2 regions of the Hydrogenovibrio crunogenus genome follow, and region 1 is predicted to be linked to the other one. Evidence: predicted binding sites of a transcription regulator. Region 1 holds the regulator's gene; the other holds the start of a gene.
The links. Region 1 encodes PhoB, which activates phosphate uptake and scavenging genes when phosphate is short. Its sites were predicted from a motif close to GNNTGTCATAAAACTGTCANAT; they were not measured.
Positions count from the first base shown of each region.

Region 2: a site for PhoB is predicted at 1,598-1,619, ahead of GHNINEIG_RS10650 (GNAT family N-acyltransferase). Genes of this name have one in related genera too.

Region 1 is NZ_CP032096.1:610,951-614,377, forward strand. Features, by position in the region: gene pstB (phosphate ABC transporter ATP-binding protein PstB) at 1-71, shown strand, start outside; gene phoU (phosphate signaling complex protein PhoU) at 115-858, shown strand; gene phoB (phosphate regulon transcriptional regulator PhoB) at 865-1,557, shown strand; gene phoR (phosphate regulon sensor histidine kinase PhoR) at 1,573-2,907, shown strand; gene GHNINEIG_RS02850 (inorganic phosphate transporter) at 2,940-3,427, opposite strand, start outside.
Region 2 is NZ_CP032096.1:2,244,421-2,247,847, forward strand. Features, by position in the region: gene GHNINEIG_RS10640 (protein adenylyltransferase SelO) at 1-583, opposite strand, end outside; gene GHNINEIG_RS10645 (ABC transporter permease) at 798-1,595, opposite strand; gene GHNINEIG_RS10650 (GNAT family N-acyltransferase) at 1,703-3,427, shown strand, end outside.

The sequences.
Region 1 (3,427 bases):
ATACGGATTCACTCTTTACGAACCCTCAAGTTAAACGCACCGAAGATTATATCTCTGGTCGTTACGGCTAGTCTTTTTATTGGGTTAAAATAACAATAAGTAAGGAGTTTACGCATGGATAAGCAAGAATTTAGCACACATATTTCTGAAATGCTGAATCGAAATCTGGAAGATTTATTCAACCACATTCTAGAAATGGGTGGGATGGTTGAACGCCAACTTGAAAATGCGCTTCAGTCTTTGGGCAGCTCAGACATTGATAAAGCACAGGAAGTGATTTCGTTTGACAAAGCAATCAATCAAGCGGAAATGGAAATTGACCGTTTGTGCGCCAAAGTACTGGCTCGCCAGCAACCTACTGCATCTGATTTACGTTTGATATTGGCTGCGATTCGTATCGCGATTGACCTTGAAAGAATGGGCGATGAAGTGGTGAAGCTTGCCAAAATGGTTCTTGTTTTCGGTAAGCATGATGGCGTGAAATGTTCAGATATCCAAGGCTATCCTGAGTTGGTTGATATTTCAAACCGTTCAAGTGTGATGCTTAAAATGACATTGGATTCTTTCGCCAGAGTGTCAACCGATGGCGTTGGTAAAGTCATTCGAGAGGAAGAAGTGATTGATGATATCTTCAAAAAAATAGAAAAAGATCTTAAAGAGTCATTAAAAACATCCCCGGATAAAATCGAATGTTTAATGGAAATGATTATTGCATTAAGAGCGGCCGAGCGCGTTTCAGATCATGCCAGAAATATTGTTGAAAGTATTTTGTATCTGGTTCAAGGTGATGATGTTAGAAACCTGGATGAAGCTCGGTTGAATGAACTATTAAAAACATTAGAGTCACCGAAAGGATAATCCAGTATGGCTGAGCAATGCATTTTAGTTGTGGAAGATGAGGCAGCGATTCGTGACATGTTAAGTTTCACCTTAACCGCTGCAAACTATAAAGTCATTGAGGCACCAAATGCAGAGCAAGGCTGGAAATTGCTGCTTGAGCATCAACCCGACTGTGTATTATTAGACTGGATGCTTCCTGGTGTGTCAGGAATCTCTTTGGCACAGCGAATTCGTCAAAATGATCAAACAGCCACCACGCCCATTATTATGCTGACTGCACGAGGAGAAGAAAATGATCAAGTGCAAGGCTTTGAGTCTGGCGCAGATGATTATGTGGTTAAACCCTTTTCTCCAAGAGCGCTGGTCGCACGAGTGAAAGCTTTATTACGGCGCCAATCTCCTGAAAAAAGCACCTTAGATTTGATTAAAACCGGGCCACTTAAACTGGACCTGTCCAGCTATCGTTTTACAGTGAATGATGAAGAAGTTAAACTGGGGCCGACAGAATTTAAATTAATGCAGTTCTTTATGACGCATTCAAACCGCGTTTATACACGGGTTCAGTTACTGGATCAGGTTTGGGGTGAAAATGTCGTTGTAGAGGAAAGAACGGTTGATGTTCATATCCGACGTTTAAGAAAGCTATTAGATCCGGTCGGAGCTGCGGATTATATTCAAACCGTCAGGGGAGCTGGCTACCGTTTCTCCGTCGATTAAGGAGCGTTAGCGTCAGTGTCGAAAGGAATTTCTAGAGAACTAACCTGGATCGTGGCAGGTTTATGGATTGCTCTTTTCTTTGGCTGGGCAACCGATTTATGGACAATCACCCTTTTAGCCTATTTTCTCTTTTATGTTGCCCGCCAACTTTATAGTATCAAACGCTTTGAACAGTGGATGAAAGGGTCAACTAAAGTTCCTTATCCACCAAGTTCCGGTTTGTGGGGAGAGCTGAGTTACTTAGTGTCTCGCAAACAGCGTTCGCTTGAAAAGCACGCAGACCTACAATTTTACAAATCAGAACAATTCTTAGCCGCTTCCATGACGATTCCGGATGCGATCATTTCCTTAAATGAATATAACCAGATTGAGTGGTTTAATAAGTCCGCTAAAAAAATCTTCAAACTCAAGCACAGCGATACCGGGCGTAAAATTGAAACCTTGTTTCGTCATCCGGATTTTATTCAGTATTTAAAATCAAAACATTATGGCAAAGGGATGATTTTGCAATCCTTAAACGGAATGCCTAGAGTGTTTAATATCAAACTGTTTCCATATTTTAAAGAACATAAACTTTTGATTGTGAAGGATATTCATGAGCTGTATAACTTGGCTCAGATTAGGCGAGATTTCGTGGCCAACGCTTCGCATGAATTACGGACGCCATTAACCGTGTTGAATGGCTATCTTGAAGTCATGATTGACAGTATTGAACCTTCATCAACCTGGCAAAAACCGTTGGAGCAGATGCATCAGCAGTCTTATCGAATGCAATCCATTATTGATGACCTGTTGACGCTGTCTTCCATGGAGTCGGAAACGATCACCGGGAAGCAAAAACAAGTGAATGTGCCGCAAATTTTGCAGGAAATGCATATTGATGCGGAACAAATGAGCCACGGCAGACACTCGATTGATTTTAAAGTCGACATGAATTTGGCTTTAAAGGGATTTGAAGAGCCGTTAAAAAGTGTGTTTATGAACTTAATTTCAAATGCCATTCGTTACACGCCAGAAAATAAATCCATTGAAGTGCGTTGGTATCATGACAAAAGAGGCGCGCATTTTGAAGTGCAAGACCATGGCATTGGGATCGCGCAAGAGCATTTGAGTCGTTTAACTGAGCGTTTTTATCGGGTGGATACGGCTCGTTCAAGAGACACTGGCGGAACAGGACTGGGTCTTGCCATCGTAAAACACATTCTGGAAAGGCATCACGCTAAATTAGTCGTGACCAGTCAGCTGGGAATAGGGTCTGTCTTTCGATGTGACTTCCCAAATAGAGCGGTGATTCTATTACAGGACTCCGACAGTGAGTCGCGGGATAAAAAAATACCTAGTCGAAGCTAGGTATTTTATAAGAAACGTATATCATTGACACATTACGGAAGCATCATTCCTCGAATGGTGAAATAGATGATGGCTGCTAGCATGGCTGAAGCCGGTACGGTGATGATCCAAGCGGCGACAATTTTTAAAAATGCAGAGCGTTTGACCAACTCTTTTTGATATACCTTATTTAAAGATTTACGTTCTTTTTTACTCAGTTCTACTTCGGCTTTATGTTGTTTGAGTTCTGCCAGCATGAGTTTCTTTTGCTGAATGCTCGCTTGGCTGAAGCGTTCAATATATTGTTCAATCTCATCATGGTTTGCGCCGTCATGATGATCTCGAATTTGTTGCAAGGTCTTTGCATAGTTACGTTTGAGGTACTCTCGTAGGAAACCGACCCCAAAAATACCACCAACCGCAATATGTGTCGAACTTACTGGTAATCCGAGTTGTGAGGCAATAATCACTGTGATCGCCGCTGCCATGGCAATGGAAAAAGCACGCATTTGATCCAGCTCAGTGATTTCGGAACCCACGG
Region 2 (3,427 bases), 820 kb from region 1:
CGTCCAACGCCTCTTTGCCTAATGAGGCGGCCCATTCGAAATGACCAAAACGAATATGCGTGGGTGTCACGCGAATAAGGCTGGCGCGCGGTTCAAAGATTTCACGCTGTACTTGTTCTTGACTGCTGGCAATCGCCAAGGCGCGCGTCGTCGGCACCCCCAAACCGTGCAACGCTTCGGATGCCAAATACTCCCGAATGACGGAGCGCAATACGGCGCGCCCATCGCCCCGGCGAGAAAACGGTGTGCGCCCGGCGCCTTTGAGATGAAACTCCCAGGCCTGGTTGTTTTTGTCGTGCCATTGCCCTAATAGTAAGCCGCGCCCATCCCCTAAATCGGGATTGTAATACCCAAATTGATGGCCTGTGTATTTTTGCGCCAATGGAATCAGATTGAAATTAATCAGACTTTCATCGGTTAAATTGCCCGATGCCAGTGCCAGCAATTGCTTGTCGTTCAAATCACAATTCAATTCATCCAGCAGGCTATGATTGACCGCGACTAAGCGAGCGTTTTGCTGCGGCTCTGGCAACACCAACTCGTAAAAACTTTTCGGCAATTTTAAAAACGCACTTTGTTGCATACACCTTGAATCCTTATCAAACCCCTGAAATAAAATGATTTCAAAGCTTTATTAGTTGGATTTCATTATAACGGACGAGAGGCTGTTCACCTAAGAAACAGGTGACTTTAACCAGACAAAGCGCAGGGGAAAGCACAAGAGAAAACGGTTCCACATTGAATCAAAATAGCCAGGCCTGGCTATTTTTGAAACGCATCAGGAAAGAGAAACCGAATCAATTTCGAATCAAATGATCCAGCGTTAAGCGCATGCGCTGATCGAATAAGCGCTTTTGCGCCAACCTCAATGCAATCAACACGCCCGATGCGGTGGAGACGGTAATCAACAACATAATCATGATTTGGTATTTCACTGCTTCAATCGGGTCGATGCCGGCGAGGATTTGCCCGGTCATCATACCGGGCAGCGACACAATCCCGGCGGCGGCAAGCATATTAATGACCGGAATCATTGCCGTGTGCAGGCTTTGACGCTTTAAAAATAACATGGATTCTTTGGCGGTTTTGCCCAAAGCCAATTGCGCTTCGATTTGGTTCTTCTGCTTCACTGCACTTTTGGTCAACGCATCCAGCCCTAATCCAATGGCAGTCATGCTGTTCCCCAGAATCATACCTAACAATGGAATGGCATATTGCGCTTCATACCAAGGTTGCGGCTGTACGACCAGCGTGAGTGTGAAAATCGTCAACACCAATGCGGTCATGGATAACGACATCAACCCGACCACAAACGAACCGGCTTTTTGAAAACGATAGGTTTGGCGCTTGAGAATTTCATAACCGGCAAACGCCAGCATGATGCCACCGACCAAGCCGACCAACCATAGACTGTCTGAATTGAAAACCCAGCTTAACCAAACGCCCATCAAAAGCAATTGCACCACCATTCGAACGGAGGCAATCCACAGTTGCCGAGTTTCTTTAAACCCGTTCAGCATCAATAAAATGCCAAGTAAAAACACCATGCCTGCCAGGCTGGCTAAATCCATATACCCTAAGGTTATCATTGTCATATTCCTGTTATATAACGGTCATCACACGCTCACGCAGTTGTCATATTCAGGTCAAGTAAGCATTGCAAAATAAAGCCGTTACCTGACATTACTGAAAGAGTCACTTGATGCTAGATATTGAACAAACCATTCTGGAAAAATACCCTGATTTTCATCAAAAAACCGGGGCGAAAAAATTGATTTCGTTTTTACAGAAACTGACCTTTGAAAAACAGATCAACCAGTTTATTGAAGAAAACAAACATCTGCGTGGATTCGCATTTCTGGACAAAAGTTTAGAGCATTATAACTTCACCTATCAAGTGAATAACCGCTCTTTTAATAATATTCCAGCAGAAGGCCGTGTGGTGATTGTCGCCAATCACCCGATTGGCTCTTTGGATGGCTTGGCATTGCTTAAGTTTATTCGTAGCATTCGCCCGGATGTACGTGTGGTCGCAAATCAGTTGCTGGCGCAGGTCAAACCGTTTCAATCGTTGTTTTTGACCATCGATAACATGTCGAGTCAAGCAAGCCACAAGGCCCATTTCAAAGCGATGATTGCCGCATTGGAAAATGAAGAGGCGGTGATTATTTTTCCCGCCGGCGAAGTCTCGCGCATTCGTCCGAATGGGGTTCGAGACAGTGCTTGGAAAACTGGGTTTCTGAAACTGGCGAAAAAAACCCAGTCTCCAATTGTGCCAGTGTATATCGATGCGCGTAACTCAGCGTTGTTTTATGGGTTATCGACACTTTATAAACCGCTTGGTACGTTGATGCTAGTAAAAGAAATGTTTAATAAGAACGATCAGCAAATCGCGTTTCATGTCGGCTCGCCCGTGCCGTGGAAATCGGTGGCTACGTGTGATTTACCGATCACAACCATTGCTAAATTGTTTCGTAAACACATTTACCGCCTCAACCAACCGGCCAAAGCGGCCAAGAAATTTCCGTTTAAAACGGAAAATACCATCGCCCATCCCGTGAATCGAAAAGCGCTGAAAAAAGATTTGAAAAGTGCGGAACTGTTAGGGGAAACGGCAGATGGCAAAAAGATTTTTCTATTTGATTATGAGCCGGACTCTCCGGTGATGCACGAAATCGGTCGCTTGCGGGAACTGACCTTCCGAACCGTGGAGGAAGGCACCGGTCATTCGTTCGACTTGGATAAATACGATGCCGATTACCGCCATCTGGTGTTATGGGATGATGAGGATTTAGAGATTGTCGGCGCTTACCGTATCGGAGAATGTCGACATATTGTTGAAAAAGAAGGCATTGATGGTCTTTACACCAGCACCTTATTCAATCTCAAACCAGAAATGGGGGATTATTTACCCAATGCGTTGGAAATGGGGCGCAGTTTTGTACAACCGCGTTACTGGGGCAAACGCAGCCTGGATTATCTTTGGTATGGCATTGGAGCCTATGTCGCCCGCCACCCAGAAACCAAATACCTGTTTGGTCCGGTAAGCTTGTCGGATGCCTACCCAACCCATTCGAAAGATTTAATCGTGTCTTTTTTCCAAACCCAGATGGGATCGAAACAGGATTTAGCCATTGGTAAACGGCCATTTATTCCAAGCAACAGTGTTCAGGAAATCGCCAAAGAATACTTCAGCGGCGATTACAAAACCAGCTACAAAAGACTCAACTCTTTATTAGCCGAAGATGGCGTGAAAGTGCCGACTTTATTCAAGCAATATGCCGAGCTGTGTGAACCGGGTGGCTGTCGCTTTATCGATTTCAGTGTGGACCCGGATTTCAATGATTGTATCGACAGTTTGATTTTGGTTGAAATTGATAAAATCAAACCTAAAAAACGTGATCGTTATCTCACGCCCATCAAAGCG